Regions from separate parts of the Intestinimonas sp. RTP31139st1_F5_RTP31139_211217 genome, predicted to be linked through region 2. Evidence: a T-box and tRNA genes for the amino acid it is inferred to sense, from the RefSeq annotation. Region 2 holds a T-box; the other holds one or more tRNA genes.
The links. A T-box is a leader RNA that pairs with one kind of tRNA and senses whether it is charged. The one in region 2 lies ahead of tyrS (tyrosine--tRNA ligase), so its partner is inferred to be a tRNA-Tyr.
Positions count from the first base shown of each region.

Region 1: it encodes a tRNA-Tyr, which carries the amino acid that the T-box ahead of tyrS (tyrosine--tRNA ligase) is inferred to sense. The anticodon was not compared.

Region 1 covers NZ_JBCOAQ010000004.1:139,855-155,488, reverse strand. Annotated here, with positions in the region: gene ABUA09_RS05385 (hypothetical protein) at 1-634, shown strand, start outside; gene ABUA09_RS05380 (LytTR family DNA-binding domain-containing protein) at 730-1,164, shown strand; gene ABUA09_RS05375 (DUF3021 family protein) at 1,179-1,991, shown strand; gene ABUA09_RS05370 (hypothetical protein) at 1,991-2,272, shown strand; gene ABUA09_RS05365 (hypothetical protein) at 2,269-2,685, shown strand; gene asnS (asparagine--tRNA ligase) at 2,814-4,208, shown strand; tRNA gene ABUA09_RS05355 (tRNA-Tyr) at 4,407-4,491, opposite strand; tRNA gene ABUA09_RS05350 (tRNA-Thr) at 4,522-4,597, opposite strand; gene rpoN (RNA polymerase factor sigma-54) at 4,823-6,199, shown strand; gene ABUA09_RS05340 (HAD family hydrolase) at 6,258-6,908, shown strand; gene ABUA09_RS05335 (phosphate ABC transporter substrate-binding protein) at 7,099-7,959, shown strand; gene pstC (phosphate ABC transporter permease subunit PstC) at 8,146-8,982, shown strand; gene pstA (phosphate ABC transporter permease PstA) at 8,987-9,841, shown strand; gene pstB (phosphate ABC transporter ATP-binding protein PstB) at 9,853-10,608, shown strand; gene phoU (phosphate signaling complex protein PhoU) at 10,624-11,262, shown strand; gene ABUA09_RS05310 (response regulator transcription factor) at 11,427-12,095, shown strand; gene ABUA09_RS05305 (sensor histidine kinase) at 12,134-13,396, shown strand; gene ABUA09_RS05300 (hypothetical protein) at 13,479-13,901, opposite strand; gene ABUA09_RS05295 (iron-containing alcohol dehydrogenase) at 14,169-15,230, shown strand; gene ABUA09_RS05290 (ethanolamine ammonia-lyase reactivating factor EutA) at 15,227-15,634, shown strand, end outside.
Region 2 covers NZ_JBCOAQ010000001.1:218,669-234,302, forward strand. Annotated here, with positions in the region: gene ABUA09_RS01185 (enolase C-terminal domain-like protein) at 1-77, opposite strand, end outside; gene queA (tRNA preQ1(34) S-adenosylmethionine ribosyltransferase-isomerase QueA) at 527-1,552, opposite strand; gene ABUA09_RS01195 (SpoIID/LytB domain-containing protein) at 1,580-3,145, opposite strand; gene asd (aspartate-semialdehyde dehydrogenase) at 3,459-4,544, shown strand; gene dapA (4-hydroxy-tetrahydrodipicolinate synthase) at 4,615-5,529, shown strand; gene ABUA09_RS01210 (GNAT family N-acetyltransferase) at 5,604-6,221, shown strand; gene dapB (4-hydroxy-tetrahydrodipicolinate reductase) at 6,223-6,999, shown strand; gene ABUA09_RS01220 (hypothetical protein) at 7,048-7,248, shown strand; gene ABUA09_RS01225 (AI-2E family transporter) at 7,301-8,434, opposite strand; gene tyrS (tyrosine--tRNA ligase) at 8,623-9,849, opposite strand; T-box leader at 10,098-10,338, opposite strand; gene ABUA09_RS01235 (YcxB family protein) at 10,373-10,906, opposite strand; gene recN (DNA repair protein RecN) at 10,893-12,596, opposite strand; gene ABUA09_RS01245 (arginine repressor) at 12,616-13,068, opposite strand; gene ABUA09_RS01250 (NAD(+)/NADH kinase) at 13,074-13,943, opposite strand; gene ABUA09_RS01255 (TlyA family RNA methyltransferase) at 13,940-14,752, opposite strand; gene dxs (1-deoxy-D-xylulose-5-phosphate synthase) at 14,745-15,634, opposite strand, start outside.

The sequences.
Region 1 (15,634 bases), on a different contig from region 2:
GGAGGAAGGCGTGCGCGCCGTCTGCCGGGTGGTGGACGGCGGCGCGGAGGGCGCCCTGATCCTGGCGGGGGAAGAGGCCGGTGAGGTGTATACCCTGGACGTCTCCGCTCTGGGACTGGAAGAGCCCCTGGCCGACGGCATGATGGTGGAGATTCTGTATGACGGGATGATCCTGGAGACTTGGCCCGCCCAGTTCGCCAATGTCCTTGCCGTGCGCCCGGCGGAGGGAGCTGCCGCCGACGACCGCTGTGGGCTCTGCCTCCAGGTGCTGGCGGACCTGTGGGAGGTGGACGCGGGCCTCAACGAGGATATCACCCAGCTGGGCGTGGACCTCTCGGGCTTTACCGGCCTGACTGAAGGGGAGAAGGCGGCCGTGGCTTACGCCTTCGGCATGGAGCACGACATCCTGCCGGTCATGGGCACCTGGGAGGAGTTGGCCGAACAGGGCTATATCGACAGGGAAAACCTCTATTGGGAGGACGGGTGCCTCTTCTCCATCACCGGAGAGACCGGAAAGTTCGACGCGCAAAAGTGGCGTTCGGGCCTGGGGGCCTATTTCTTCCTGGACTGCACCGCCTCCATGGAACAGGACGGGACCTGGACCTACACGGTCGGAGGCGAGGCCATCGCCTGAGCCGAATATCACGGCAGAGAGGCCGTCTGTCCCCAAACAGTGGACAGACGGCCTCTTTTTACTTTATACTGGGAAATAGAAAGGGGGAGGGGGCGTTGCGGGTAGAGGTCCATATCGATCCTGATTGCCGGGAGCCGCGGGTGACCATCACGGCCCCCGTCCTCACCGACGAGATCCGTGATCTGGCCGCTCGGCTGGAGGGCGGCGGAGGGCTCACGGGCTGGCGGGGCGAGACCGCCGTGCCTCTGCGGGAGGAGGCGATCCTCCGATGCTTTGCCCAGGATAAGGGGGTGAAGGCCCAGACGGCGGAGGGCGTGTACGATCTGCGGGAACGGCTCTATGAGCTGGAGGCCAGGCTGGACCGCCACACCTTTGTTCGGATCTCCCATTCGGAGATTGTCAATCTGCGGAAGGTCACGGCTCTGGATCTGTCCCTCACGGGCACGATCAAAATGACCCTGGCGGAAGGAGTCGTGTGCTATGTCTCCCGGCGGTATGTCAAGAAGATCAAAGAAGCGTTGGAGCTCTGAAAGGGGGAGGTCTCATGTCTGCCGGACAAAAAAGTTGGATCGTCCGCATTCTGGCGGGCGGTTTGGCAGGGGCGGGCCTGGCAGGGGCCGGCTATCGGCCTCTGTTTATCGGCGGGTTCTCCGCGCCGCCCCTTTGCGGGGCACTGATACAGAGTTGCGGCATCCTGGGGGCTGTCGCCGTCACCCTGGCCCTTTTCTTCGCCTTTGGGGCGGCGGTGGGGGTGGCCACCCTGCCCTTTGAGGGCGAGGGGCGGAGCGTGCTCCTCCGCTCCGGACTCCACTTTTTAGTCACCGCCGGGCTCCTCGGGGCCATACTGCGGGTGTGCCTTGGTGTGGCGTGGAGATACCTCCCCGGGTGGCTGGCTCTGCTGGGGGCCATCTACCTGGTGGTCTGGCTGGGCAGGTGGGTGGGGTGGTACGCCGATGTGCGGCAGCTCCGCTCCGCCCTGGGGCTGGAGGCCGGCCCATCCCCCCTGCGGTGGAGGGAGAGCCTGCCCTATCTGCCTGTCCTGCTGCTGGTCAACGCCGTCCTGCCTGCGGTGCTGGCCCTGCTGGACGCCCCCGACGTGCCAGTGCTGCGGGCACTGCTGATCCCCTGTCTGCTGCTCCCCCTGGGGGGCTTTTTCCCCGCGCTCTCACTGGGCAAGCGGCAGGGTGTGTGCCTGCTCTATCCGGCGGCGAGCCTGCTGATCTTCCTGCCCGCGTCCCTGTGGGTCTACGGGGGACAGCGGATTCCCCTCTTTTGGGGGATCGCGCTGGCGTGCCCCCTGGCGGGAAATTTGGTTGGGGCCGCCTGGCGGCGGCGAAAAGAGAGGAGGCGACCCTAATGGAATGGCTGCTGTTGATTGCGTTTGCACCGCTGCTTCTGATGCTGTCGCTCCAGCTCTTGCTCCTGCGCTTCACCAGAAGACGGGCGAGGTGTCTGCGCTGGGTCCCTCTTCTCCTGCTGTCCGTGCCTCTTTGGGGTGCGGTGGCGTGCTGGCTGGATGGGGGCTGGTTCTGGCAGCTTGGGGTCGCCCTTTTTCTGGGGATCGGCGCCTCGGCACTGACCGGCTGGGGCCTTGCATGGGGGGTGTGCGCACTGCGCCGGAGGAAGGGGGCACCATGAATACGGCCGCAGGAGTGTGCCTCTGGCTGTGCGGCGCGGCGGCCGTCACGGGGCTGACCGTCCTCTGCAACGCGGGAGGTGCCTGGATGGGGGGGCCGGCGGGGCATGGGAGCGCATTGGCCACGGGAGGTTATCTCATTTTCTGGGCGGTTTTTACCTTCCTGAGCGGAACTGAGGGCGGACGGCCCCTCCTGCAGAGGATTCTCTTGATCGCGGGAGTGGTCCATCTGGTTTCCGCCGCCGCAGGGTTGCTGATGAGATGGGGGATACTCAGTATTTTGGCGCTGCCGCTGGCGCTTCCCGCCGCCGTCGTATTTTATGGCCTGCGGGCCTGGATGGGATGGACGGAACTCTACGGGACGGCGGCGCTGCTCTCCCTGCTGTGGGTATGCTGGGGAAGGGCCAGAAGATAGCTGCCCGCGCTGAAAGGCGCTGACGATGTTCAAACAAACCCTAGAAATCCCTTGTAAAATTCCGTTGGAGTCCGTATAATAGAGGGTACTGTGGAAGCCTACAACGACGTAGAGAGAGGAAGTACCCAATGGAACGCACAAAGATCGCGCAGATTTTCGCGGATCAGGAGGCATTCGGCGGCAAGGAAGTCGCCGTGTCCGGCTGGGCCCGCACGATCCGGGACATGAAGACCTTCGGCTTTATTGAGCTCAACGACGGCTCCTGCTTCAAAAATTTGCAGGTCGTTATGGATGCCGCCGCCCTGGAGAATTATAAAGAGATCGCCGGACAAAACGTGGGCGCCGCCCTGTCCGTCACCGGCACCGTGGTTCTGACCCCCGAGGCGAAACAGCCCCTGGAGATCAAGGCCGCCGCCATCTCGGTGGAAGGTGCCTCCACACCGGACTATCCCCTCCAGAAGAAGCGGCACAGCGTGGAGTATCTGAGGACCATACAGCATCTTCGGCCCCGGACCAACCTCTTTTCCGCCGCCTTCCGGGTGCGCTCCATGGCCGCCCACGCCATCCATACCTTCTTCCAGGACCGGGGCTTTGTCTATGTGCACACGCCCATCATCACCGCCTCTGACTGTGAGGGCGCGGGGGAGATGTTCCGGGTCACCACGCTGGACATGGATCACCTCCCCAGAACAGAGGACGGGGCCGTGGATTACAGCCAGGACTTTTTCGGCAAGCCCGCCAATCTCACTGTGTCCGGACAGTTGAACGCGGAAAATTTCGCCATGGCTTTCGGAGACGTATACACCTTCGGCCCCACCTTCCGCGCCGAGAAGTCCAACACCACCCGTCACGCCGCCGAGTTCTGGATGATCGAGCCGGAGATGGCGTTCTGCGACCTGGCGGGAGATATGGATGTGGCGGAGGCCATGATCAAATTTGTCATCCGCACGGTGATGGAGAAATGCCCCGATGAGATGAATTTCTTCCAATCCTTTGTGGATAAGGGCCTGAAGGAGCGGCTGGAGCATGTGGCTTCCTCCGACTTCGGACGGGTGACCTACACCGAGGCGGTGGAGCTCCTGAAGCGGTCCGGCCACAAGTTTGACTACCCTGTGGACTGGGGCTGCGATCTTCAGACCGAGCACGAGCGGTATCTCACCGAGCAGGTGTTCCAAAAGCCGGTCTTTGTAACGGACTACCCCAAGGAGATCAAGGCTTTCTATATGCGCCTCAACGACGACGGGAAGACGGTGGCGGCTGCCGACTGCCTTGTGCCCGGCATCGGCGAGATCATCGGCGGCTCCCAGCGTGAGGAGCGGCTGGATGTGCTGGAGAACCGGATCCGGGAGCTGGGCATGGACCCCAAGGACTACTGGTGGTATCTGGACCTGCGCCGTTATGGCGGCTGCAAGCACGCGGGGTTCGGCCTGGGCTTTGAGCGGATGGTCATGTATCTCACCGGTGTGGGCAATATCCGCGACGTCCTGCCCCATCCCCGCACCGTGGGCAGCGCGGACTTTTAAAGAACGTGAAAATAATCATCCACCGGCAAAGCCGGTGGATGATTATTTTCACCTTTCTCTCGAGCCGTGCCCCGGGAGGGGGTGGCGTTCCCTGTACCCAATATTTTGGGATTCATCGTGTTCTGTCGCGTGATTATGGGTGACAAACGCAGGCATAAAAAACCCTCGCATCCTTTGGGATGCAAGGGTTTTCCTTACTGGTGGAGGAGGATGGATTCGAACCATCGAAGTCGACGACAACAGATTTACAGTCTGCCCCCTTTGGCCACTCGGGAACTCCTCCATATGCAGTTGACGCCTTTCAAACAGACGATGGAGCTGGTGGACGGATTCGAACCCCCGACCTGCTGATTACAAATCAGCTGCTCTACCAGCTGAGCTACACCAGCGTATCGGACACTATAGCTCGTCCGCAGCGACGTTTATTCTATCAGATGGAAGGGAGATTGTCAACAGGGAATCCGGGAAAAGCACCAACTTTTTTATGCGTGCTCAAAAAATTCTACAAGCAAAGATCATGCCAAATTGGAGATAGACGATTGTAATTCTGCATCGAATTGTGTTATACTTTTGAACGGAAGAGAGTGAAGTATAATTGGTAAGGGGGACGGACGATGGAACTGAATATGTCGATGAAACAGACCCAGACCCTGTCGCCTCAAATGATGCAATCGATGGAGATACTCCAGATGGGCTCCCAGGAGCTTCTGGAGTACATCGAAAATCAGGTGCAGGAAAACCCGGTCCTGGAGATGGAGGAAAAATACGCAGGCAAGGATGAGGGCGTAGACTTGCAGCGAAAACTGGAGTGGCTGGAGTCCACGGATGCGCAAAACCGGGTCTATCACCAACAGGACAGTGAGGATGACGGGACGGACCCCGTCTCCAATTACGGGAACGCGGATGAGACGGAGGAAAACCTCTATCTCTACGTGCTCTCTCAACTGGAGCTGCTGGACCTGGAGCCGGAGCTCCTGGAGGCGGGGCGTTTTTTAGTGGAGTCCCTGAACCAGAACGGCTGGCTGGACGAGCCGCTGGAGGACCTGGCAGTACAGATGGAGAAGCCCCTGGATTTGGCGGCACGGGCGCTGGAGATCGTTCAGAGCCTGGAACCGGCGGGGGTGGGGGCGAGGACCCTCTCGGAATGTCTGGTGCTCCAGCTCAACCGCCGCGAGGACAGCGGACTGGCAATCCGGATCGCCCAGGACTATCTGGACCCCCTCAGCAAGAATCGATACGGCTTCATCGCCAAGGCCCTCGGGGCCACGCAGGAACAGGTCTATGCGGCCTGTGAGCTGATCCGGTCGCTGAATCCCAGGCCGGGCGGCGGGTTTGCCGCCCGAGAAAACCTCATTTACATCAATCCGGATATTTTTGTCGTCAACTTTCCGGATCACTTCGAGTTGCTGACCAACGACTACTTTTTCCCCACCCTCAATGTGAGCTCCTATTATTGCAGGATGCTCAGGGACAGCAAAGACGACGAGGTGAAGGATTACCTGGTGAACAAGGTCCGGCAGGCCAAATGGGTGGTGCGGAGCATTGAGCAGCGGCGTTCCACTCTGATGCAGTGCGCGGAGGTTATGCTGGACCTGCAGGAGGACTTTTTCCGCCACGGCCCCGGCCACCTCAAACCTATGTCGCTGGCCGATATCGCGCAGCGGGTGGGGGTGCACGAGTCTACGGTGAGCCGCACGGTAAAGGACAAATACCTCCAGTGCTCCAGCGGCGTCTATCCTCTGAGCTACTTTTTCTCCCGCAGCCTGGGCGGCGGTGTGGTCGGCGGCCCGGGCGACGCCTCTTCTCCCGATACCGCCAAGGCGATGCTCAAAAAGCTTATCACGGAGGAGGACAAACACAAACCTCTCTCCGATCAGAAGCTGTGTGAACTCATGGCGAAGGACGGGTGCGAGATCTCCCGCCGCACGGTGGCCAAATATCGGGATGAGCTGGGGATTCCTAGCACTACGGGCAGAAAGCAATACGAATGAAAAGGACGCCGGGCGGCCCAGCCGAGCCGCCCGCGATTTATGCACCGGAGGAACAGGCATGGATTATAAGGCCGTCATTTTTGACTTTGACTATACACTGGGCGACGCCACCGACGCTATTTTTGCGGGGTTCCGGCACGGATTTTCGGTGATGGGGTACCCGGAGCCGGACCGGGAGACGGTGCGGCACACCGTGGGTATGCTGCTGGAGGACGCCTATACGCAGCTCACAGGGGATGCCACGGAGCAGGGAAGAGCGGCGTTTCGGGCGCAGTTTTCCTCCGTGGCGCGGCCCATGCAGGCGGCGGGCACGCCCCTGTGTGAGGGTGCGGAAGCGCTTTTGCACGCGCTGCGGGCAGCGGGGGTCGCCACCGCCGTGGTGAGCACCAAGCATACGGAGACCCTGGAGAGTATTTTTGCCCAGCACGGGCTGTTGGACGTATTCTCCTTTGTGATCGGCGGGGACAAGGTCCGCCGCCCCAAGCCGGACCCGGAGGGGCTCAACACTGCTGTGGAGCGGCTGGGCCTGGTCCCGGAGCAGGTGCTCTACTGCGGGGATACCGTCATCGACGCCGGGACCGCGGACAACGCCGGGACGGATTTCTGCGCGGTCCTCAACGGGACGACGCCGGCCGCCGCCTTTGCGGCGTTTCCCCACGTCCATATCGCGCCGGACCTGCCCGACCTGAGACGGTTTCTGGGCCTGTAAGAGGACTTTACACAGAATGTAAAATTGTAAAACGCCGCCTCTGTTTCTTACGGAGACGGCGTTTTTTGCTGATTTTCGGGCAAAATAGGCTTTACGAAGAGTTTACACAGAGAAGAAAGCGGACTTTACAAAGGGCCGGTATACTGAAAGCAGTTCCGAGAAACCTATATGGATTGGAGAATGAAAAACAATGAAGAAATCGCTTGCAATGCTGCTCTCCCTGACCCTGTGCGCGGGCCTCTTCGCGGGCTGCTCCAACAGCGACAGCGGCACCCCCTCTGCTGAGCCCACTCAGACCTCTTCCGAGCCGGCCAAGCTCTCCGGCAATGTGGCCACCGACGGCTCGACTTCCATGGAGAAGATCATCGGCTCCCTGGGCGAGGCCTTTACGGAGATGAACCCCGACGTGAACTTTACCTACAACCCCACCGGCTCCGGCACCGGCATCCAGGCCGCCATCGACGGCACCTGTGACATCGGCCTCTCCAGCCGCGCCCTGAAGGACGAGGAGAAGGCCACCCTCACCGAGACCATTGTGGCCCTGGACGGCATCGCCATCATCGTCAATCCCGCCAATCCTGTGAGCGACCTCAGCGTGGAGCAGATCGCCCAGATCTACACCGGCGAGATTACCAACTGGAAGGACGTGGGCGGTGACGACCTGGAGATCTCCCGCATTGGCCGTGAGGCCGGGTCCGGCACCCGGGACGGCTTCGAGACGATCACCGACACCAAGGAAGCCTGCAAGTACAACCAGGAGCTGACCTCCACCGGCGATGTGATCACCACTGTGGCCGGCAACCCCAACGCCATCGGCTACGCCTCCCTCTCCGCTGTGAAGGACAGTGTCAAGGCTCTGACTGTGGGCGGCGTGGCCCCCTCTGAAGAGACCGTGTTGGACGGCACCTACACCATTCAGCGCCCCTTCGTCCTGGCCACCCGCACCGGCGAGGCCCTCAGCGAAGCCGCTCAGGCCTTCTTCGATTTCGCCACCAGCGCCGATGCCAATGAGATCATTGCTGCCGCCGGTGCGGTGCCTGTTGCAAAGTAAGAAAGCCCCCCTCCTCCCCCTCTTCGACAGCACCCAGGAAAAACTCCCGTGCCGATCCGCGGAACACCCGGCCGGGGGTTTTTTCTAAGGGACAATGTAAAGTTTGTAAATGACAGATAAAAACTTCGGGAAAGGTCTGGACGCGATATGAAACACAGCGGCGCCCATAATGCCTTGGAACAGACGATGCACCTGGTCTTCCTGCTCTTCGGCGTCGTCACCATCGGCTTTGTCCTGCTTATCAGTATTTATCTCATCGCCGCGGGCCTGCCCGCCATCCGGGAGATCGGCCTGGTGGACTTCCTCTTCGGCAAAACTTGGGCTTCCACGGCGGCGGAGCCCAAGTTTGGGATTCTCCCCTTCATTCTCACATCGATTTACGGCACTGCGGGAGCCATCCTCATCGGTGTTCCCGTGGGCTTTATGACGGCGGTATTTCTCGCCAAGGTGGCCCCCAGATCGCTGGCAGGGCTGGTCCGCCCCGCCGTGGACCTGCTGGCGGGCATTCCCTCGGTGGTCTACGGCCTGGTGGGCATGATCATTTTGGTGCCTGCCATTCGTACGGCCTTCGGCCTGGCCGACGGCGCCTGTCTCCTGGCGGCCATTGTGGTGCTAGCCATTATGATCCTGCCCTCCATCATCTCTGTCTCCGAGACCGCGCTCAACGCTGTGCCCAAGGAATACGAGGAGGCGTCTCTGGCGCTGGGCGCCGCGGAGATCGAGACCTATTTCCGGGTCTCCGTCCCGGCGGCCAAGAGCGGCATCGCCGCCTCCATCGTCCTGGGCATCGGCCGGGCCATCGGCGAAGCCATGGCCGTCATGATGGTGGCCGGCAACGTGGCCAATATGCCCTCCCTCTTCCAGAGCGTCCGGTTCCTTACCACCGCCGTGGCCAGCGAGATGTCCTACTCCTCGGGGCTTCAGCGGCAGGCGCTCTTTTCCATCGCCCTGGTGCTCTTCCTATTCATTATGCTCATCAATGTCACCCTCAACGCGCTCCTGAAGCGGAACAAGGAGAAGTAAGAACATGGATATGGAAAAGCTCTCCGGCGCACGAAAGCTCTATGACAAGACCCTGCGCTGCCTGCTCTATCTCTGCGCCTTTCTCACCTGTGCCCTGCTGGTGTTCATGATCGGCTATATCTTCTACCGGGGCCTTCCCCATGTGACATGGAACCTCATCTCTACCAAGCCCAGCTACCTGTCGGACAACATCGGCATTCTGCCCGATATCCTCAATACGCTCTATATTGTCATCGCCACGCTGGTGATCGTGCTGCCTCTGGGCGTGGGCGCCGCCATTTACCTCACCGAGTACGCCCGGAACCGAAAGCTGGTGACCGTCATTGAATTTGCCACCGAGACCCTCACCGGCATCCCCTCCATCATCTACGGACTGGTGGGCATGCTCATCTTCACCCCCCTGCTGGGCAAAAGTCTGCTGGCGGGCGCGCTTACGCTGGTCATCATGACCCTGCCCACCATCGTGCGTACCACCCAGGAATCCCTGAAAACCGTGCCCGCCTCCTATCGGGAGGGGGCGCTGGGCCTGGGGAGCGGAAAGTGGCATATGATCCGTACCATCGTGCTGCCCTGCTCCATTGACGGCATCGTTACCGGCTGTATCCTGGCCATCGGACGTATCGTGGGCGAATCCGCCGCCCTTCTCTTTACCGCCGGCTTCGCCCATGCCCTCAACGGCTTCTTCACCGGGCTCACCAGCTCCGGCGCCACACTGACCGTGGCCCTTTACGTCTATGCCAAGGAACAGGGGGAATTTGAGGTGGCTTTTGCCATCGCCGCCATCCTTATGATTCTCACCCTCATCATCAATCTCTCCGCCAATTTTGTGGGCAAAAAGCTCAAGCGGCGGCAGGGATAGGAGGTTACGTTATGGAAGCAATCTTATCGGCCAGGAATCTGGACCTCTATTATGGGCAGACCCAGGCGCTGAAGGGCGTCAGCATCGACATTCCGGCGCGGGAGGTCACTGCCCTCATCGGGCCATCCGGCTGTGGCAAGTCCACCTTCCTCAAGACGCTGGACCGGATGAACGACCTGGTGCCGGGCGTCACGATTACCGGCAGCGTGCAGTACCGGGGCAAGGAGATCTACGCCCCCGACGTGGACGTGACCTGGCTGCGCAAGCAGATCGGCATGGTGTTTCAGAAGCCCAATCCCTTCCCTATGTCCATCTATGACAACATTGCCTACGGGCCCCGGACCCACGGCATCCGGAACAAGGCCAAGCTGGATGAGATCGTGGAGCGCTCCCTGCGGGGCGCGGCCATCTGGGATGAGGTCAAGGACAGGCTCAAAAAGTCCGCGCTGGGCCTCTCCGGCGGCCAGCAGCAGCGCATCTGCATCGCACGCGCGCTGGCCGTGGAGCCGGATATCCTCCTGATGGACGAGGCGACCTCCGCGCTGGACCCAATTTCTACCTCAAAAATCGAAGATTTGATTGCAGATTTGAAAAATTCCTATACAATAGTAATTGTGACCCACAACATGCAGCAGGCCACCCGTATCTCCGACAAGTGCGCCTTCTTCCTGCTGGGCGAGCTTATCGAATATGGAGATACCAGCCAGCTCTTCTCCGTCCCGAAGGACAAGAGGACAGAGGACTACATTACGGGCCGTTTCGGCTAAGGAGGGCATGAGCACATGAGAAAAACATTTGACGCGGAACTGCTGGAGCTCAATGAGGCGCTGACGGCCATGGCGCGTACCGCTCAGGACGCCATCGATGTAGTGACGGAAAGCCTCTCCACGGACGACGAGGCCCATGCCAAGGCGGCCATCGACATGACGGCCTCCATGGACCAGATGGAGCGGGATATTGAGAACCGCTGCCTCCAGCTCCTGCTGCGGCAGCAGCCGGTGGCCCGGGACCTGCGGGCCATTTCAGCGGCCATGAAGATGGTCACTGACCTCCAGCGCATCGGCGACCAGGCGGCGAATATCGCAGAGATTTCCCTGCTGTTCTCCAGGCAGGGGGAGGTCAAGGTGCCTCAGGACATCGGTGTGATGGCCTGCAAGGCAGGGCTCATGGTGCGGCAGGCCATTTCGTCCTATACCGGGCGGGATGTGGAGACCGCCCACGCCGTGGTCAACCTGGACGACGAGGTGGATGAGCTCTTCCGGAAAATCAAGGGGGACCTGATCAACCAGGTGGCGGACAACCTGGACGAGGCGGATCTTTCCATCGACTTTATCATCATTGCAAAGTACTTGGAGAGGATCGCCGATCACGCGGTCAATATTGCCCAGTGGGCGATATTCTGCGTCACCGGAGAGCTCTGAGAAGCGCGAAGGCGAGCGGAGCAGCCAAACAGTGAAGTTTACAGACGGCGCCGGGACAGGTCCGCACCGCGGACCTGTTTTTCCTTTTAGACCGTCAAAATGACGGCGCTCCGGAGGCCGTGGAGCGGCGCAAGAGAAAAGGGAAGCATGAGGAGGACAAGACAATGCCAGAGACCATTGTGATCATTGAGGATGATGAGAGCATCCGGGAGATGCTGCGCTACTATTTTCGTTCCGTGGGGTATGAGGTGGGCTGCTTTGAGTCGGGCGAGGCCTACTTTGAGACGGGCGGGGAGCTGAAGCCATCCCTCTTCATTCTGGATATCATGCTGCCTGGTATGGACGGTCTGGAGATCCTCCGCCGCCTCCAGGCCGACGCGGACCTGGGGGATGTGCCGGTCCTGATGCTCACCGCAAGGACCTCCGAGATGGATAAGGTCAAGGGCCTGGAGGGCGGGGCAGACGACTATGTGGTCAAGCCCTTCGGCATTATGGAGCTTCAGGCCAGGGTCAAGGCGCTGCTCCGCCGCACCGGCCGGCCCAGGAGCGAGGCGGTCATCACCTGCGGCGACCTGGAGATCGATCCGGCCGCCAGAGAGGTGCGGAAAAACGGCGCCCTGGTGGAACTTACGTATAAGGAGTTTGAACTGCTGCGCCTCCTGGCCTCGCGGCGCGGCATGGTACTCACGCGGGACGATATCCTCCAGGCGGTGTGGGACTACGACTTTGCCGGCGAGACCCGCACAGTGGATATGCATGTGAAAACCCTCCGCCAGAAGCTGGGAGACGGTTATATCCAGACTGTTCGTGGCGTGGGTTATAAAATGCCGTGATGAACGGCTATCTCTGATTTGGGATGGGGGCCTTTTCTGTGAAAAGACGTTTGACTACTTATTTCTTACTCATTGCCACCTTGGGGATCGCGCTTTCCAGCGCCTTTGGGGTCTGGGTCTACCGGGACCGGGAGATCTCTTCCGCCCGGCAGACTCTGGTAGAGCTGCTGAACCTGATGGACGCCCAGAACTATTATACGGACGCTGAGGCTTGGTCGCAGCAGCTCCACACCGCCGCGCCGGACAAACGGCTGACCATCATCTCCCCGGAGGGCAAGGTGCTCTCCGACACCTATGGGCAGGTTACGGAGAACCATGCGGACCGGCCCGAGTTCAAGTCCGCACTCGAGACCGGCTGGGGCGAGGCGGAGCGCAAGTCGGACACCACCGGCGAGATGCTCCTCTATGAGGCGAAACAGTTCACCGATGGGAATGTGGGCCGTCTCTCCATGCCCATCTCCTCGGTGAATGCCCTGGTTCTTCAGGGCCTGGTCGGATTCCTGGTGGCTGCGGTCGTGGCGCTGGTCCTCATGCTCGTGCTGGCCCGAAAGCTGGCGGACCGCACGGCCCAGCCTCTGGAGCAGAAGGAGGAAGAGCTGGAGCAGGAGGGCGAGAAGCTCCAGACCGTGCGGAGCGAATTTGCTGCCAATGTGTCCCACGAGCTCAAGACCCCCCTGACCAGCATCAAGGGCTTTACCGATATGATGTCCTCGGGCATGGTGAAGGACCCGGAAGATCAGAAACGCTTCATCACCATGATTGGCGTGGAGGTAGACCGGCTTATTGAACTCATCAACGATGTGCTGAAGATATCCGAGCTGGAATCCGTGGTCATGCCCCAGTCCGACGACCGGGCAAACGTGCTCTCGGTGGCGGAGGAGTGCCGCGCCGCGCTGGGACAGATGGCCGAGGCGGCGAAGATCAGTGTCAACCTCTCCGGTGACAATGCCGAGGTGGCGGTGGCGCCCGGACGCCTGCGCGAACTGCTCACTAACCTGATGGAGAACGGCATCAAATATAACGAGCCCGGCGGACGGGTGGACGTGCAGGCGGCGCAGCGGGACGGAAAGGTGGCCATTACCGTCTCCGATACCGGCATTGGGATCCCCAAGGAGAGCCGGGAGCGGGTCTTTGAGCGGTTTTACCGGGTGGACAAGGGGAGAGCGCGCAAGACCGGCGGCACCGGATTGGGGCTTTCCATCGTCAAGCATATTGTGCTCCTCTACGGGGGAAGCATTTCCCTGAAGAGCGAGCCGGGCAAGGGGACAGAGATCACGGTCCTGTTTCCCGCCGTCCGGTAGAGAAAACGCATGAGAAAGCGGCACAGCTTAAGCTGTGCCGCTTTTGCTCTGCACGGAGAGAGGACAGGCCGCGCATAAAAAACTATGATTTCCGCCAGCGGGCGCCGAGAAAGGTCGCGGCGAGCATCAAAAGAAACGCGGTGCAATAGGCGGGAAATACGGAGTGGCTCCAGGGTGTCAGGGTAAATCCCAGGTTCATCAGCGGCAAATAGTAAAGCTGCGCCCAAAGACCGGCCGGATTACTCCAGTAGGCGCCCAAGACGAGCTCCTGCACGCCGACCAGAATCAGGTCGATCCCTGCCGCGAGGTTGAGACAGACGGCCAGGGTACGGACGCCTGCTACACAGGGCCTGGCAAAGAAAGCGATTGCCCCCCAGATCAGCAGAAACAGGATCGCAATCAAAGAAAAGGGCGGCAAAACGTCCGGGTAAGCCAACATAGCCCAGTTCATCAGTCCGCCGACCGCAAAGGGAAGGAGCCCCAAGAGAAACAATAAGAGCGGCATACCATGCCCACCTTTCCCGATTTCCGGTATCCGTTGTGCCGCCGGCCTCTTGAACGAAAGAAGTGCGGCAGGCGCTGGGAACTGTCCCAAGGTGAGGACATGATATCAAATGCGGGGGAGCCCTGTCAACGGCGCAGGGGGGAAATTCATGCGGTGAATGGAAACCTGCGTAATATTTGCAGCTCCGGCGGAAAATTTTCCGCCGGAGCTATATTTTTTCATCCACCTGCCATACTAACCGCATCAAGGAAAAGGCAGGCAGAAACCATGGAAACCTTTTGGATCAAGCCCAAACTCTATTTTGGACCGGAGCCCATGGCCGCGCTGGACCAGCTGGCCGGGAAGAGGGTCCTCATCGTTACAGACGCGTTCCTGGCCTCTTCCGGTCTCCTGGACCGGGTAAAAAACCGTCTCACCGGGGCAGTGGAGATATTTGACCAGGTAGAGCCGGACCCTTCCCTCCGCCTGGTGGCCCAGGGGGTGCGGATGCTGCGGGACTTCGGGCCCGACGCGGTGGTGGCCTTCGGCGGTGGTTCCCCGATGGACTGCGCCAAGGGAATGTGCTGGTTTTCAGACCGCCACCCGCCCCTGTGGTGTATTCCCACCACGGCGGGGACCGGCAGCGAGGTCACCTCCTTCGCCGTCCTCACAGACACGGACCAGGGCGTCAAATATCCGCTGGTGGAGGAGGACCTTCTGCCGGAGGCGGCCATACTGGACGCCTCTCTGCTGGAGGGGGTGCCGCCCCATGTCACCGCCGACACGGGCATGGACGTGCTCACACACGCGGCGGAGGCTGTCGCGGCCAAAGGCGCCAGTCCCTTCTCCGACGCTCTGGCGGAGAAGGCATTCGCGCTGGCCTACCGCCGCCTGCCGGAAGCCCACGCCGGAAGCCGGGAGGCCAAGCAAGACATGCTGTTGGCCTCCTGTATGGCAGGTATGGCCTTCAATGCCGCCGGGCTGGGGGTCTGTCATTCGATGGCACACGCCTTGGGCGGGCGGTTCCACGTGCCCCATGGGAGGCTCAACGCGCTGTTGCTGCCCGGCGTGATCCAATTCAACGCCGTGGAACAGAGGACGGCGGAGAAATATGCCCGCTTGGCCAAGCTCTGCGGCCTGGCGGCAAACCCCAGGGCCCTGTCGTCGGCGGTGACTCGTCTTCGGTCCGGGCTGAAGATCCCTCTTAAGCTCCCGGTACCGGCACAGGAGTTCAGGGCCGCGCTGCCCGGTCTGGCTGCGGCCGCTCTGCAGGATGTCTGCCTGCCGGGAAACCCGAGACCCGTGACGGCAGGGGAGATAGAGGCAATGCTGAGGGAGATCGGGGGATGACGGAGACACTCAAATCGGTGGGGATCGATATCGGAACCTCCACCACACAACTGGTAGTCTCCAAGCTGACGCTGGAAAACCGGGCCAATCCCTTCTCCGTTCCGCGCATCGCCATTACGGATCGGGAGATCATCTATCGCAGCCGCATCCACTTTACGCCCCTCCTCTCTGAAACGGTCATCGATGCCCCCGGCGTGCGGGAAATCGTGGCGGAGGAGTATCGGCGCGCGGGGTTGCGGCGGGAAGAAGTCCAGACCGGCGCGGTCATCATCACCGGGGAGACGGCCCGAAAAGAAAATGCCAGGGAGGTCTTGAACGCCCTCTCGGAATTCGCGGGAGACTTTGTGGTGGCCACCGCCGGCCCCGATCTGGAATCCATTCTGGCCGCCCGAGGGGCGGGGGCG
Region 2 (15,634 bases):
GCAAAGCCACCCGACAGACCCACATCCATCGAAACATTGATGCTTGAGCATATCCCTATATTCGTGTACCTGTGCATTCAGTTCTCAGCCGGCAATGTTGAGAGTTGTACTTCTTCGCAGCTCCGCTAGGCCCTCAAAATCATAACCGTACAGGGGCTCCTCCAGCCACTCTATACCGAATTTCCTTAAAGGCCCTGCATACATTGATCGCCTTTTTGACATCCCTTTTCGCCACCACTCGCTTCCCGATGAAAAACCACCCTTGATTGGTGTCTACGGCAATCTTAATCCTATCCCCTACCCGTTCCTTCCCCTACCCGCAGGGGTCCTCTTTACTCTGTTTTCTGCAATTATGTCAAACCCTGCTGTTTGAAACAAACGCAACTCTCTGCCCGCCCCTGCTCACTGGGACCGGGACGGGAAAAGCCGCGGCCCTATAGACAGAGCCTGCGGCTTTTCCTCGTTTTTCCATATGGAAGGAGCATGCTCCACCGTTCTGACGGAATCAGCACGGCTCCAGCTTTCCCTAGCCGATAAACATTGCATCCCCAAAGGAAAAAAAGCGATATTTCTCTCGCACCGCCTCCTCATAGGCAGCCAGGATATGCTCCCGCCCCGCCAGTGCAGAGACCAACATAACCAGTGTGGATTCCGGCAAATGGAAATTGGTGATCAGGCCGTCCAGCACCTTGAAGCGGTATCCGGGATAAATATAAATGCTCGTCCACCCCGCAGCTTCCCTCAGGGTACCGTCCTCTGCCGCCCAGGACTCTATGGTGCGGCAGGACGTGGTTCCCACACAGATGATCCTGCCCCCATTTTTCTTTGTACGATTGATGAGGTCTGCCGTCTCCCGGGAGATTGCACAGTACTCCGCATGCATCTCATGGTCGGTGATCTCCTCTTCCTTGACCGGACGGAAGGTCCCCAATCCTACGTGGAGCGTTACATAGGCCAGATTTACGCCCATGGTCTGTATCTGCTCCAGCAGTTCCCGTGTAAAGTGAAGTCCTGCGGTAGGGGCTGCAGCCGAACCCACCTCTTTGGAATAGACAGTCTGATACCGCTCGGGATCACTGAGTTCTTCCTTGATATAGGGCGGCAAGGGCATCTTGCCGAGTCGCTCCAAGATCTCCAGAAAGATCCCGTCATAATCAAAGCGGATCAGACGGTTCCCCCCCTCCAATGTCTCCACGACTTCAGCGGTGAGCAGTCCATCCCCAAATGACAGACGCGCCCCGGGCCGCACCTTTTTACCGGGCCGCACCAGGCACTCCCAAACCTTATCCCCCCTGTCAGTGAGCAGGAGGACCTCCACCGCTCCCCCTGTGGGCTCACGGTGGCCCAAAAGCCGCGCGGGCAGAACTCTGGAGTCATTGAGCACCAAACAGTCTCCCGGCCTCAGCAACGTGGGGATGTCATAAAAGTGCCGATGCGCTGTCGCGCCAGTCTTTTTGTCCAGTACCATCAGCCGGGAGCCATCCCGCCGTTCAAGCGGCGTCTGAGCAATGAGCTCCTGAGGCAGATCATAATAGAAATCCGATGTTTTCAAAATATTGTTCCAGCTTTCTTCGAGTTCTCACCGGACATCTACGCCGGTAAAATAGAATTTCAAAATCTCATCGTAGGTTTTCCCCTGTTCCGCCATAGCGTAGGCCCCCCACTGGCTCATACCCACGTTATGCCCCCAGCCTGACCCTGTAATGGTAAAGGAATTTCCAGCGGACGAGGAGACGAGCTGCTCCGTGCCGCTGCCAGTGATCACATAGGGCGTGCCTGTAATCGCAGTGATGTTCCCGGCGCCGTCAACGGCGTAAGCGCCGGATGCGGAGGCTATCGTGGTGCTGCTGTCATTGACAAAGAATTTACCGCCCCCGCCGGAAATGGTATATCGGATAGAATTCAGCCCCAAAAGTGTACGGGCATACTCTTTGGTCGTGTTGACAAAAGACCAGCTTTTTCCCGCTGCATCTAGAAATGTGATTTTATAGACATTGCCTGTGGGCGTATACTCCGCCACATAGAAGTCCACGATATCGTCGCAAAGGTACCCTTTCTTATGTAAGATATCTTTGAGTTCCTGCTTGGTAAAAGTGACCGTCCAATTATACTTCCCCGTCTTATCGGCTACAGAGGGCTCATAGATGTCCACGACTCCGGTCAGGTAGGGCAAGTTTTGTCCGCTGCTCCCCCACACGTTCTTTACATCCTCGGTGGCTCCGCCGTCGCAGGAAAAATAATACGTCTGTGCCAGCTCGCCGGCATACCAGACATATTTTCCATAGGTCTCAGCAGCCGCTTGGTCCGTACGTGCGTTGGAGAGTCCGGCCCCTTGATAAACCTGACAATCTGTCGTATTGCAGATATCAAATCCACTCTTCTGATGTTTGCCGAGATTCATATAAGCATAGGTCCTGGCACACACCGCCTGTGCCTTCAGGGCCTCGAGCGGCCAATCGTTGCTCATCTCATAGGGCAGGACACCACGGACATAGTCCTCCAGCGGAACCACATTGATGACGCTCAGATTTCCCCCGCTCTCACGGACATACCGGAAGGAGCCATAATAGCGGTAGCCTTTGAACCAGGTGACCGTTTCTGTCGCATCATCCAATCCAGGCTTGACCCCCAGCGTATAGGATGCGCCTCCGTCAAACTGGAACAGAGGTCGGCCCGTCTTAGTGGCCACCACAGTGACCCCATAGCTGCTGGTCCCCGTCACCGACGCGTCAGACAGCCCAAGGGTGTTCTGGGCGGCCGTCGCGGCTTCCTTTGTGGCGTATGCGCCGACACGCACGAAATAAGCGCCCTCTATCCAGGCCGGAAAAGCGCCTTGGAGGGCCGCCGCAGCCGCGGCTGCGCTCTCAAAATCAGGATAGCTCCCCGGCATCTGCAAATGATAGCAGCCTACGGTCACAGAGCCGGTCCCATCCACATAATTTCCGTTGGACAGAGATACGTTCTGGGTCTTTACCATAGAGATCTGAGTCTCTGGCGTATGCCCAAGCGTGACAAAATGCAAGTCCTCGTCAAAATACCCCAGGCGGTACCCGCTGCCTGTATAGTTTTCCAGGTTTGCCCCCGGGAGGGCGTTCTGACCATAGAAGAGCCCCACCTGGATGGTCGGGTTGATCTCAGCGTCCACAGCCGATACCATACTAGTAAGACATATGGCCGCCACAAAAAATATTATCACAAATTTACCCATTTTCCCGGCCATAGTAACCTCCATTTCTACAAATTAGCGGTTTACACTGGAAAAGAAGTGTGCTAATATAACAAAAATACCTGCCTCTGCTTTCGTAGGCAAGGCAGATTCCTTGTGCGCCATACGCTCAGTTTAGATATTATAGTACAAAACCTGACTCTATTGCAACCGCCGTTTTTCTGGTGGACTAGCAATTTATAGGCGGATACAGTATAGAATGGATAGAGTAACAGGCATGGAGGTCTGCGGAATGGAAAAGTATCAGGTAGGCGTGATCGGCGGAACCGGTATGGTGGGACAGCGTTTCATCACCCTCTTGGAGCATCACCCCTGGTTTGAATTGAAGGTCATCGCGGCCAGTCCTCGTTCTGCAGGGAAATCTTATGCGGAGGCCGTTGGCAACCGGTGGGCTATGGATACGCCGATCCCTGAGCAGGCCAAAGACATCGTGGTCTTAAACGCCGAGGAGGATGTGGCGGAGATTGCCGATCAGGTGGATTTTGTCTTTTCCGCCGTGGATATGAAAAAAGAGGATATTAAGAGTCTGGAGGAGCGCTACGCCCGACACGAGTGCCCCGTGGTCTCCAACAATTCCGCCCACCGCTGGACGCCTGATGTCCCTATGGTGGTGCCGGAGCTGAACCCTGAGCACATCAAAGTGATAGAGGCACAGCGAAAGCGATTGGGGATGAAGCGCGGGCTCATTGCGGTCAAGTCCAACTGCTCCATCCAGAGCTATGTGCCCGCCCTCCATCCCCTGCGCGGCTTCGGCCTGGAGCGGGTCCTGGTATGTACATATCAGGCCATTTCCGGTGCCGGCAAGACCTTCGCCACCTGGCCGGAGATGGTGGATAACCTGATCCCCTATATCGGCGGCGAAGAGGAAAAGTCCGAGCAGGAGCCATTGAAGGTCTGGGGACGGATAGAAAACGGCGTCATTGTAAATGCGGAAAAGCCCGCCATCACTGCGCAATGTCTCCGCGTTCCCGTGTCGAACGGCCACACTGCTGCGGTCTTCGTGGATTTTGAGAAAAAGCCCTCGATGGATGAGATGAAGGCCATCTGGGCGGAATACAAGGGCCGTCCTCAGGAGCTGAAACTCCCCACGGCCCCGGAACAGTTCCTGCGATATTTCGAAGAGCCCGACCGGCCCCAGTCCAAGCTGGATCGGGATTTGGGCGGTGGCATGACCGTCTCTATCGGTCGCCTCCGTCCTGACACCCAGTACGATTATAAGTTCGTATGTCTGTCCCATAACACGCTCCGCGGCGCGGCCGGCGGCGCGGTGGAACTTGCCGAGTTGCTGTGCGCCGAAGGCTATATTACCAAGGCGTAACAATTACATCATTCATGGATTCTTGCGCCTCCGGGACAGCATACCTGTCTTTTTTGGAGGTATGATTCAGATGAGAGAACCTGTTTTTACCGGCGCCTGTCCTGCTATCGTCACTCCGTTCGATCAGAGCGGAGCCATCCACTACGACCGATTTGCCCAACTGATCGATGAACAAATCGCCGCCGGTGTGGATGCCATCTGTGTGGTCGGGACCACCGGCGAGTGCTCTACACTCAGTCTGCGGGAGCATATTTCGGCCGTTAATTTCTGTGTCAAGTATGTCAACCATCGGGTCAAAGTCATTGCCGGGGCGGGAAGCAACGATACCTCCGCCGCCGTATATCTGTCCCAGCACGCGGAGGACTCCGGCGCCGACGCGCTTCTGCATGTAACCCCCTATTACAATAAGTGTTCCCAAGAAGGACTGATCCGGCACTATGAGTACATCGCAGACCGAACGGAGTTACCCATCATTCTCTACAATGTTCCCTCCCGCACGGGCGTCTCTTTTACCGCCGATACCTACCGTACACTTTCTCAAAACCCCAAAATCAACGGCGTCAAGGAGGCCAGCGGAAATCTTTCCCTGATTACCCATACCCGATACCTCTGTGGAGATGATTTTTACATCTGGTCCGGCAATGATGATCAGGTGGTCCCCATGATGTCCTTGGGCGCCAAAGGCGTCATCTCTGTTGTGGCCAATATCGCCCCCCAACTGATGGTGAATATGACACACCTGTGTCTGGACGGATGCTTCGAGGAGGCTTCCAAGCTTCAGATTACATATATGGATCTGATCGACACGCTTTTTCTGGAGGTCAACCCCATCCCCGTAAAGGCCGCGCTTGGCCTGATGGGGCGGGATGTCGGCGGCCTCCGGCTCCCCCTGTGTGAAATCTCTGCCAGTAACCTGGAAAAGCTCAGAGCTGCCATGGAGCGTGCCGGTTTGCTGGATGCGTCCAAGAATAGCGTCGCGTCCTGAAGATTTGTTGTTCACCGCAGGCGGCCATACAAAATGTGTGGCCGCCTGCACGTCTATCAGGGAGGAAGTTCACGATGTCCCACACAGTCCTTAGACGGGCCGATATCTCTGATGCGGCCCGTATCTTGGAGATCTATACTCCATATATCACCGATACCAATATTACTTTTGAATATGATATCCCTACCTTAGAAGAGTTTTCAGCGCGTATCCGGAAGATCTCTGCCGACTATCCCTATTTAGTCTGTACAGTGGATAACCTTGTCGCAGGTTATGCCTATGCCCACCGCCATATGGAGCGGGCGGCTTATCAATGGAATGCGGAGCTCTCCATCTATCTCGCGCCCCGTTTCCGGGGAGCCGGGCTCGGAACCGCCCTCTATACCGCATTGATCGAGATCCTTCGTCAGATGCATGTACGCAACGCCTATGGATGCGTGACGCTCCCCAATGAGGGCAGTGCGGGCCTTCATAAGAGCATGGGCTTCTCCCTCCTCGGCATCTTTCACCATACCGGCTATAAACTTGGCGCTTGGCACGATGTGGGGTGGTTTGAGCGCCCCGTCTGCCAAGGAAGCGAGGCGCCGCTCCCTCTGCTTTCTGTTCAGGATATCCCGGACGGACAGATCCGGGATATCCTTGCCCATTGTAAGCGGTTGATTCAAACCGACGTGCTGGAAGGACGTGTTTAAAATGCTGGATATCATTCTCTCAGGATGCAACGGTCGGATGGGCCATGCGCTGGAAGCGCAGTGCAGCACGGACACAGAGCTGAATATCGTTGCCGGGTTCGACATCCTTGGCACCTCCGAGCGTAACTTTCCTATATTCGCAGTTCCTTCGGAATTCTCCGGTTCTGCCGACGTTGTCGTGGATTTTTCTCACCCCGCCGCCCTCTCTTCCCTGCTGTCCTTCTGCCTTCAGCGCCGTCTCCCCATCGTATTGGCGACTACCGGGTATTCCCAAGCCCAGCTTGCGGAAATTGAGGACGCCTCCCAAAGTATCCCCATCTTCCGATCCGGGAATTTTTCTTTGGGCGTCAATGTCCTTTTGGAACTGGTGCGTCAAGCCGGCGCCATGCTGGGAGAGGACTTCGACGTGGAGATCATAGAGCGGCATCATAGTAAAAAGGTGGATGCGCCCAGCGGCACCGCACTGATGCTGGTGGAAGCCCTCGCTGTGTCTCTCCCCTACGAACCTGAATACGTCTATGACCGGCACATGGTTCGCAGACCCCGGGAACACCGTGAAATCGGAATCTCCTCTGTGCGGGGCGGTACCATTGCCGGAGATCACGAGGTGCTCTTTGCCGGAAAGGATGAGATCATCGAACTGCGGCACTGCGCCCAATCCAGGGAGGTCTTTGCCGCCGGAGCACTGAAAGCCGCCAGGTATCTAGCAGGACGTGATGCTCCGGGCTTATACGGCATGCGGGATTTGACCAACAGCCTGCTGGAGGCACAGTCCTGATCCTCTCCGTCTCGCGCCGGACAGACATTCCCTGCTGTGGGCTGTATCGTGTTCTGGGCCAAGGACCCGTCTCCCCTTCTCCCTCACCTGGCGGAGATAGACCGTATGGGCTGCCGCCATTATTTCCAGTTCACATTGATGCCGAGCTTTTTTGCAAATCCCAGCTTCTTCCATAACTTTCCCTCGTTTAAAAACATGTCCCGGCCGACGGGAAGAGGCCATAAAACAACAAAGCATCCTGTCCGGTGATTGGGCAGGATGCTTTGCTGTGAGTGGGCCGCACAACAAAATGTGACGTTTTTTATCTTTTTATGTCAGCGCGCGGCAAAGGGTTTCCCTCTCCGTCAATTCCCTTTCCCTTCAAACGATGGTAAGTCCACTCGCGGACCAATGCATACAGAACCGCAAAGGTGGGAACGCCCAGCAGCATTCCCGCAAAGCCGAAAAGTCCGCCGCCCACCACGATGGCCACCAATACCCAGATTGCCGACAAGCCTGTACTGTTTCCCAGTATCTTGGGTCCGAGTATATTGCCGTCGAACTGCTGCAGTGCGATGACCAGGACTCCAAAGCGCAGCGCAGCCCACGGGTCCACGATCAGCAGAATCATCACGCAGGGCACAGCGCCGATGATAGGGCCAAAAAAGGGGATCACATTGGTCACGCCGATGACTACGGCGATGAGGATATTATATGGAATTTGCAGAATCAGGTTAAGAACAAAGCAAAGTACGCCGATGATCGCACTGTCGATGAGCTTACCGTTGATAAAACCCACAAATACATTGTTTGCCTGGCTGCACACACTTAAAAACCAGCTTGCTTTCTCCGTGGGGAAAATTGCGTAAATCAGCTTCTTCAGCTGCGGCACCAGCCGCTCCTTGCCCGAGAGCATATAGATAGAGGCAATGAGCGCTGTCACACCGGTGATTACGCCGTTGCCGACGGCGACCCCAAAATTCAGGATTTGCGGTAAGGCCTCCGAAACGGCAGTGATTGTTTTTTTCGTCAGGCCGGCCATGAGCTCCTGATAAGAGACCAGCAGTTCATTGATCCCCTCACCCTCCAGGTCGAACCGCGTGATCAGCTCCTGCACCAGAACATCCAGACCCTTCATATATTCCGGCATCTTATTGACCAACTCTACAGCACTGCTCCAGACTTGAGGTAGAATGAGATTGAGCAGAACCACCAGCAACAAGACAGCCAGCAGATAGACAGAGATGATGGACCATGTGCGTCTGTGACGGCAGTGCGCAAAAAGCTCGCGCTCCAAAAACTTGGCGGGCGTGTTCAGCAGATAGGCGACGGCAAAACCCACGATAAACGGCGCCACCACGCTGAGAAACATATCCAGCTTTTCTCTTACCAAGTCGAAGTGGGACAGCCCCAGATAAAAAGTAATCCCAATGAGCACAACAATAAGGTTTGACAACGTTCTCGGCTCCAAAGGCCATATTTTTCGTCCCCGCTCTATGCCGCACACACCCTTTCTGTTACGCTCATCATACCATGCTCAGGAGGCTTTGTCTAATCATTATCACGTAAAATTCTTTTACAATTTTATGAAGGGGAACGCCCCGCAGGCGTCCCCCTTCTCCACAAAGCAACGGCAGCAATCTCTCAGGCCAGTAAAATACGGTGGAATACCTTTTTCCCCTTCTTCACCGTCAATCCTTCGCCGCGCATCGCCTCGGCCTTACAGACAGCGGTGGTATCGATCACCTTTTCTCCGTTGATTTCCACCCCTCCCTGCTGAATCAGGCGGCGTGCCTCGCCTTTAGAAGGCGCAAGGCCGCATTTCACCATCAGATCCACCACGCTCAGCTTTCCGTCGCTGAGGTCTGCGTCGGTCAGCGTGGTGGTGGGCATGTTGGAACGGTCTCCTCCCTGGGCGAAGAGAGCCCGGGCAGCATCCTGTGCCTTCTGTGCCTCCACCTCGTCATGGACCAATTTTGTAAGCTCAAAAGCCAGAATCTCTTTGGCACGATTGAGTTGGGCCCCCTCCCACTTATCCATCTCATCAATCTGCTCTAGAGGAAGGAAAGTCAGCATTCGCAGACATTTGAGCACGTCGGCGTCGTCAATATTTCGCCAGTACTGATAAAACTCGTAAGGCGAAGTCTTTTCCGGGTCCAGCCACACCGCCCCCGCCTGGGTCTTGCCCATCTTTTTCCCCTCGGAGGTAAGCAGCAGTGTAATCGTCATGGCATAAGCGTCCTTGCCAAGTTTCCGGCGAATGAGTTCGGTGCCGCCCAGCATATTGGACCATTGGTCATCGCCGCCGCACTGCATATTGCAGCCCACGGTCTGGAACATATGATAAAAATCATAGCTCTGCATAATCATGTAATTGAACTCCAAGAAGCTGAGCCCTTTCTCCATCCGCTGCTTGTAGCACTCCGCACGAAGCATATTATTGACGGAGAAACATGCGCCCACTTCCCGGAGAAGTTCCACATAATTGAGCTTCAGCAGCCAGTCGGCATTATTGAGCATCAGCGCCTTCCCTTCGCTGAAATCGATGAATTTGCTCATCTGCTTCTTAAAGCAGTCGCAATTGTGCTGGATGGTCTCCACCGTCATCATAGAACGCATATCAGAGCGTCCGGAGGGATCTCCGATCATGCCTGTGCCGCCGCCTACCAGAGCGATGGGGCGGTTGCCCGCCATCTGAAGCCGCTTCATTAAGCACAACGCCATAAAATGACCCACGTGGAGGGAGTCGGCGGTGGGATCAAAGCCAATGTAAAAGGTTGCTTTTCCGTTGTTGATCAGCTCTTTGATCTCCTCTTCGTCGGTCACCTGTGCGATAAGCCCTCTGGCCTTCAGTTCATCATAAATGGTCATATTTCTTTCTCCTCTCGCTTTTTTGGGGGAGGGCCTTTTGAGCAAAATAGCCTTGCAGCTTTCGCTCCATCTATATATGCTCTCACACGGCCCCGCCCACCGTAGCACACTCTGTTCCAGCCCGCTGTTTTGGGGCCGTTCATCCGAGATGCCTCTTGATCATAGGACCGAAACGCCTTTTCTGCATAACAGCCCCTTCCATTCGTGTCGGTTCCGCTTCAAATAAAAAACACCCCCTGTCCCATTGGACAGAGGGCGTCGAAACGCGGTACCACCTCTGGTTGCCCCACCCTCACAGGCGCGGGCCTCACGGGGTGCCGACACACCCCTGCGCGATAACGGGCGCACCCGACTCTCTCTACTGCGCTGTAAGACGGTTCAAGAGGCCGCTCCGAGGGGTATTCACAGCCGCTCTCTCTCCCCTTTTCACCAGACAGGGGCTCTCTATGCAGACGGGCGGCTGCTACTGTTCCTCATCCTCGCGTTGTACGTGACGGCATTTTAGCACATGCCGGACGGATTGTCAACCAAAATGCCGGAAGATCATATCCGGGTTTGCCTCTTGCGCCAGAGACTCAAAGCGCAGCCGTGCCTCCTCATCCTGGAATGCGCGCAGCGGAAGCAGCGTATAACCCTCACTGGAACCGAAGAGGTAATAGAATTCCGGTCCTCGCCAGAGCTTTTTGATATCCCAGTCCAAAAGCGCCGCCGCCGTCTCATCCTGCCGGGCCACGTCCTCCTGGGTAAACAAAAAGGTCACAGGCTCTGCCAGCTCCGCCTCCCGGTCAAAAATGCGCCCCGGTTTGATCCAATACAGCCACAGACCATACAGCGCAGCCATCGCCATCAGGACCAGCACCAAGGTGTTCAGGAAGTTGAGTCTCCCCATCATAAGCGTGACCGTGACCGTCGCGGCCAGCGCAAACAGCATGACCAGGACCTGGACCCAGCTTACCAGGTGACTTTTTCTCAAATAGTACCGGACTCCACGGATATATTCCCCACGTTCCAGTTGAAAGGTGACCCGGACCTGGTCCGGGAGCTCATTTTTCCCCATTATAGCCTCTCTTATACGTCTCTGCTGCCTCCAGAAGCTCTCCTGCGCTCTCCAGCATGGCGGATGTGATATGGGCCCCTCCGGTAAGGCGGGCCAACTCCTCACGGCGGCGCGTTTTGTCCAGCCGCTCCACCGCCGTATAGGTGCGTCCGTCCCGCTCCCCCTTCTCCACTGAGAAATGGGTATCTGCCATTGCCGCAATCTGGGGCAGGTGTGTAACGCACAGAACCTGTTTGTGTCTGGCCACGTCGGCCATTTTCTCCGCTACCTTCTGGGCCGCACGGCCGCTAACGCCAGTATCCACTTCATCAAAGACCAAGGTGGACACGTCATCATTTTCCGCCAGGACATTCTTGAGCGCCAGCATGATGCGGGCCAATTCACCGCCGGAGGCGATTTTCTGGATGGGCTTGAGCGCCTCGCCCACATTCGCGGACATCAGGAACTGGACCTCATCCATTCCTGTTGCATCCATGCCGTATTCTGCGGCGTTAGGCGAAAACTCCACATGAAAGCGGACTTTGGGCATATCCAACTGTTCCAGCTCCTTCTGGATACGCGCTTCCAATGCATCCGCCGATTCCCTGCGGACCGTGGACAGCGCACTGCCCAGCATTTGCGCCTCCTTCAAGGTCACAGCCTGCTTTTTCTCCAATCGTGCCAAGATATCGCTGGAGTACTGGATTTGGTCCAGTTCTTTTTTACAGGACTCCAGATAGGCGAGCATATCGGCCTCCGTGGCACCATATTTCTTTTTCAGACGATAGATCACGTCCAGGCGGCTTTCCAACTCATCCAGCTCTCCCGGCTCAAACTCCAAGCTGTCCCTCAAGTCACGGACCAGCTCGGCGGCGTCATCCGCCGCACATCGCAGCTCCGTGAGCTTTTCCGCAAGGGCAGACACCTCATCGCTCACGGTACGGGCCGAAAAGAGGCTCTGTTCTGCCTCCATAACAAGGGACGTCGCACCCGCACTGTCGTCATCGCCGGAAAGCGCCCGATGGGCATCCTCCACCGCCTCGATCAGCTTTCCGGCGTTGCGCAGCACCTTTCTCCGGGCGGCCAGTTCGTCCTCCTCGCCCACTCGCAGCCCGGCCCGTTCCAACTCGCTGATCTGGTAGCTCAGACTGTCCATGCGGCGGGACTTCTCCGCTTCGTCCATCTGCAAGGCCGATATCTCATGCCTCACCTGACTCAGAGCCGCATAGGCCTCCTGAAATGCCAGAAGCTCCGCTTGGTCGCCCCCAAAACGGTCCAGATAGGAGAGATGGCAGGCGGGGTCCAGGAGCTGCTGTCCGTCGTGCTGGCCGTGGATATTCAAAAGCTGCTGTCCTAGGGTACGAAGCTGTGACACCGTCAAAGGCCGCCCATTCAGGCGGCAGACATTTTTGCCGTCGGCCTGGATTTCCCTTTGCAGCAGAAGGGTTCCATCTTCATCCGGCCCCATCCCGTTTTCTGAAAACCAGGAGAGCGCCGGAAGCTCCAAAAAAAGCGCACTCACCAAGGCCGACCGGGCCCCTGTGCGGATCAGATCGCGGGAGGTCCGGTCCCCGATCACCGCTCCAATGGCATCTACTACAATCGACTTGCCCGCGCCGGTCTCGCCCGTCAGGGCATTGAAACCCCGGTCGAATTGGATATCCGCCGACTCGATCACCGCAATGTTTTCAATGTGGAGCAGAGACAGCATGCCTCATCCCTCCCTGTGCTCACTGGAGCATCTTATGGATTTCGTCACAAAAGGCCTCTGCTTTCTCAGTGTCCCGCATGATGAGAAGGGCCGTGTCATCCCCGGCGAGACTTCCGACCAGATCTCCGATTTCCATACCGTCAATCGCGGCACAGGCTGCAGAAGCGAGGCCCGGCATGGTTTTGATCACAACAATATTCTGGGCGCGGTCAAAGGACGTGACCCCCTCCTTGAAAATGGTCCGCAGACGTCCCGCGAAGTTCAGACTGGCCCTGCGGCCGGATACCACATATTTGTAGGTCCCGTAACTGGTAAGTTCCTTCACCAGATGCAGCTCCTTGATGTCTCTTGAGATCGTTGCCTGGGTAGAGGTGACGCCCCGCAGCTTCAACTCAGCCAACAACTGATCCTGGGTCTCAACATCAACCTCCTCAATGATTCGCAAAATTTCTGCCTGCCGTTTGGACTTCATATCCGTCATGCCCTCCCCAACTTCTGATTGATGATTTCATAAAAGCTGTGATCCGTCAGTCGGACCAACCTGGTCACACTTTTGGAGCGGCGGACTTCAACAGTGTCCCCGCCACAGAGCTTAAAGGCTCTTCCTCCGTCCACAGACAAGTAAGCCGTTTTCCTTGACAGCTTTCCAATCCGGACAGAGACAATCCTGTCCCTTCCCATTACCAGCGGCTTTGCATGGAGGGAATGGGCGCAAATGGGAGTCACAAGGATATTCTCAGAGGTTGGCTCCACAATGGGGCCCCCCGCAGACATAGAATAGGCCGTGGAGCCTGTGGGCGTGGCAAGGATCACTCCGTCTCCGGAGTAGTCATAAATGTGAACACCGTCTCCCCGCACGATCAAGTCAATCACTCTCGCCACCGCACCCTTGGTGATGACAGCATCGTTCAGCGCCAAGTCTCGGTAAAGGGTCTCTCGACCTCTTCGCACCGACACGTCCAGCATCATTCGCGGCTCGATTGTATATTTGCGCTTGGAGAGCTGGGAGAGCATATCCAGTTCGCTGTGCTCCAGTTCTGCCATAAAGCCGACACTGCCCATATTGACCCCCAAAATAGGGACGTTGTGAGCATTGGCGTCCCGCGCGGCATGAAGGATGGTGCCATCCCCGCCAAAGCAGAGGAGAATATCCGCCCTCTCCAGCTCATCCTGCATGTTGCGATAGTCCAGATCCCTGGGCAATTCAGCATGACCGCTCCCTTGCTCTAAGTCGAAAGGAAGGCACAATGAGGTGTCGACCCCGCCCGACTTTAAGATCTCACGGGCCTTCAATGCCGCTTTCAATCCCCGATCCCGGTATGGGTTCGGGCTGAGCACTACTTTCACGGGTGAACCGCCCCCTCGAGTTCAGCATGGGACCTCTCAACCAGTGCAGCGAGGTTCCCCACATAGGGCTCACTGACACCGACGCACAAAAAACCCAGGTATTCAATGTTGCCCTCCGGTCCCTTTATAGGTGAAAAGTCCATATCCTTTACAGAAAATCCGGCATCAGATGCGTGAATCAAAAATTGCTCCAACACCTCCAGATGTACTTCCGGGTCGCGTACGACCCCTTTCTTTCCCACCTTTTCCCTGCCCGCCTCGAATTGCGGTTTGACCAGGCACACCACCTGCCCCTGCGGCTTCAGCAGACCGCGTAGGGCCGGCAAAATCAGCTTCAAAGAAATGAAGGATACATCCACGCTTCCAAAGTCCAGCGGTTCAGCAATCTGCTCCGCAGTCAGATATCTCACGTTCGTCCGCTCCATGCATATCACCCTTGGGTCCTGGCGCAGGCTCCAGGCCAATTGTCCGTAGCCGACATCCACGGCGTATACCTTGGCCGCCCCATTTTGCAACATGCAATCCGTAAAGCCTCCGGTGGAGGCGCCGCAATCAATGCAGATTTTTCCCTTGAGGTCCAGCGGGAAGCGCTGGAGCGCCTTTTCTAGTTTCAGGCCTCCCCGGCTCACATAGGCCAAAGCCTTGCCGTGCAGCTCGATCTCCGCGCTCTCTTCCACTGCAAATCCAGCCTTGTCGATCTTCTGCCCGCCCACAAAAATCTGCCCCGCCATAATCAGGGCCTGCGCTTTTTGTCGGCTCTCCGCCAGTCCCCTCTCACACACCAGTACATCCAGACGTTTTTTACTCACGCTTTAAAACCTCCACTGCCGCCTGGTAAAGCGATTCCGCATCCAGCCCGCACAGGCGGCGCAGCTCCGCCGTGGTTCCATGGGTGATAAACCCACTTCCCGTATTGCAGAGCGCCATCGCTTTGGGCACGACCCCCTGTGCCGCCATGTGGGCAGCGATTTGCTGCCCCATACCTCCCATTGCGGCGCACTCCTCGGCAATCAGGACCCGCTCCGTTTTCTTTACGGAAGCAAGGATTTCTTCGTCATCCAACGGCATAAGGCGATTCAGCTTTATGATTTCCGGGACGTATCCAGCCGCCTCCAACATAGCGCCGGCCTCCAGTACACTCCCCGTAGTGATCCCATAAGTGACAAGTGTTATTGCTTTCCCCACTTTCAGACACACAGTCGGCTCCACACCTGCATCTCCCCGATAGCCGCTCTCTCCGCCTCTTGGATAGCGGAGAGCCACTGGCCCCGATACCTTCCGCACGGCGTGGCGCAGCATGCTCCGCACTTCAGCAAAGCTGGCCGGCGCGAAGAGCGTCATCCCCGGGACCGAGGAGAGATACGCCACATCAAACAGACCGTGGTGGGTCTCGCCGTCTTCTCCCACCAATCCAGCACGGTCTACGCCGAAGACCACATGGAGGCCAAGGATCGCCACATCGTGGAGCAGCATATCATACCCGCGCTGCAGAAACGAGGAGTACACGGCAAAGATCGGCAGACTTCCCTGCTTGGCCATTCCAGCCGCCATCGCCACGGCGTGCCCCTCCGCAATCCCCACATCGAAAAATCGTTCCGGGAATTGAGCCTCAAAGGAGCCCAGTCCGGTGCCGTCCCGCATGGCAGCAGTCACCGCACAGATTCTCCCATCCTCCGCCGCCAGCTCGCAGA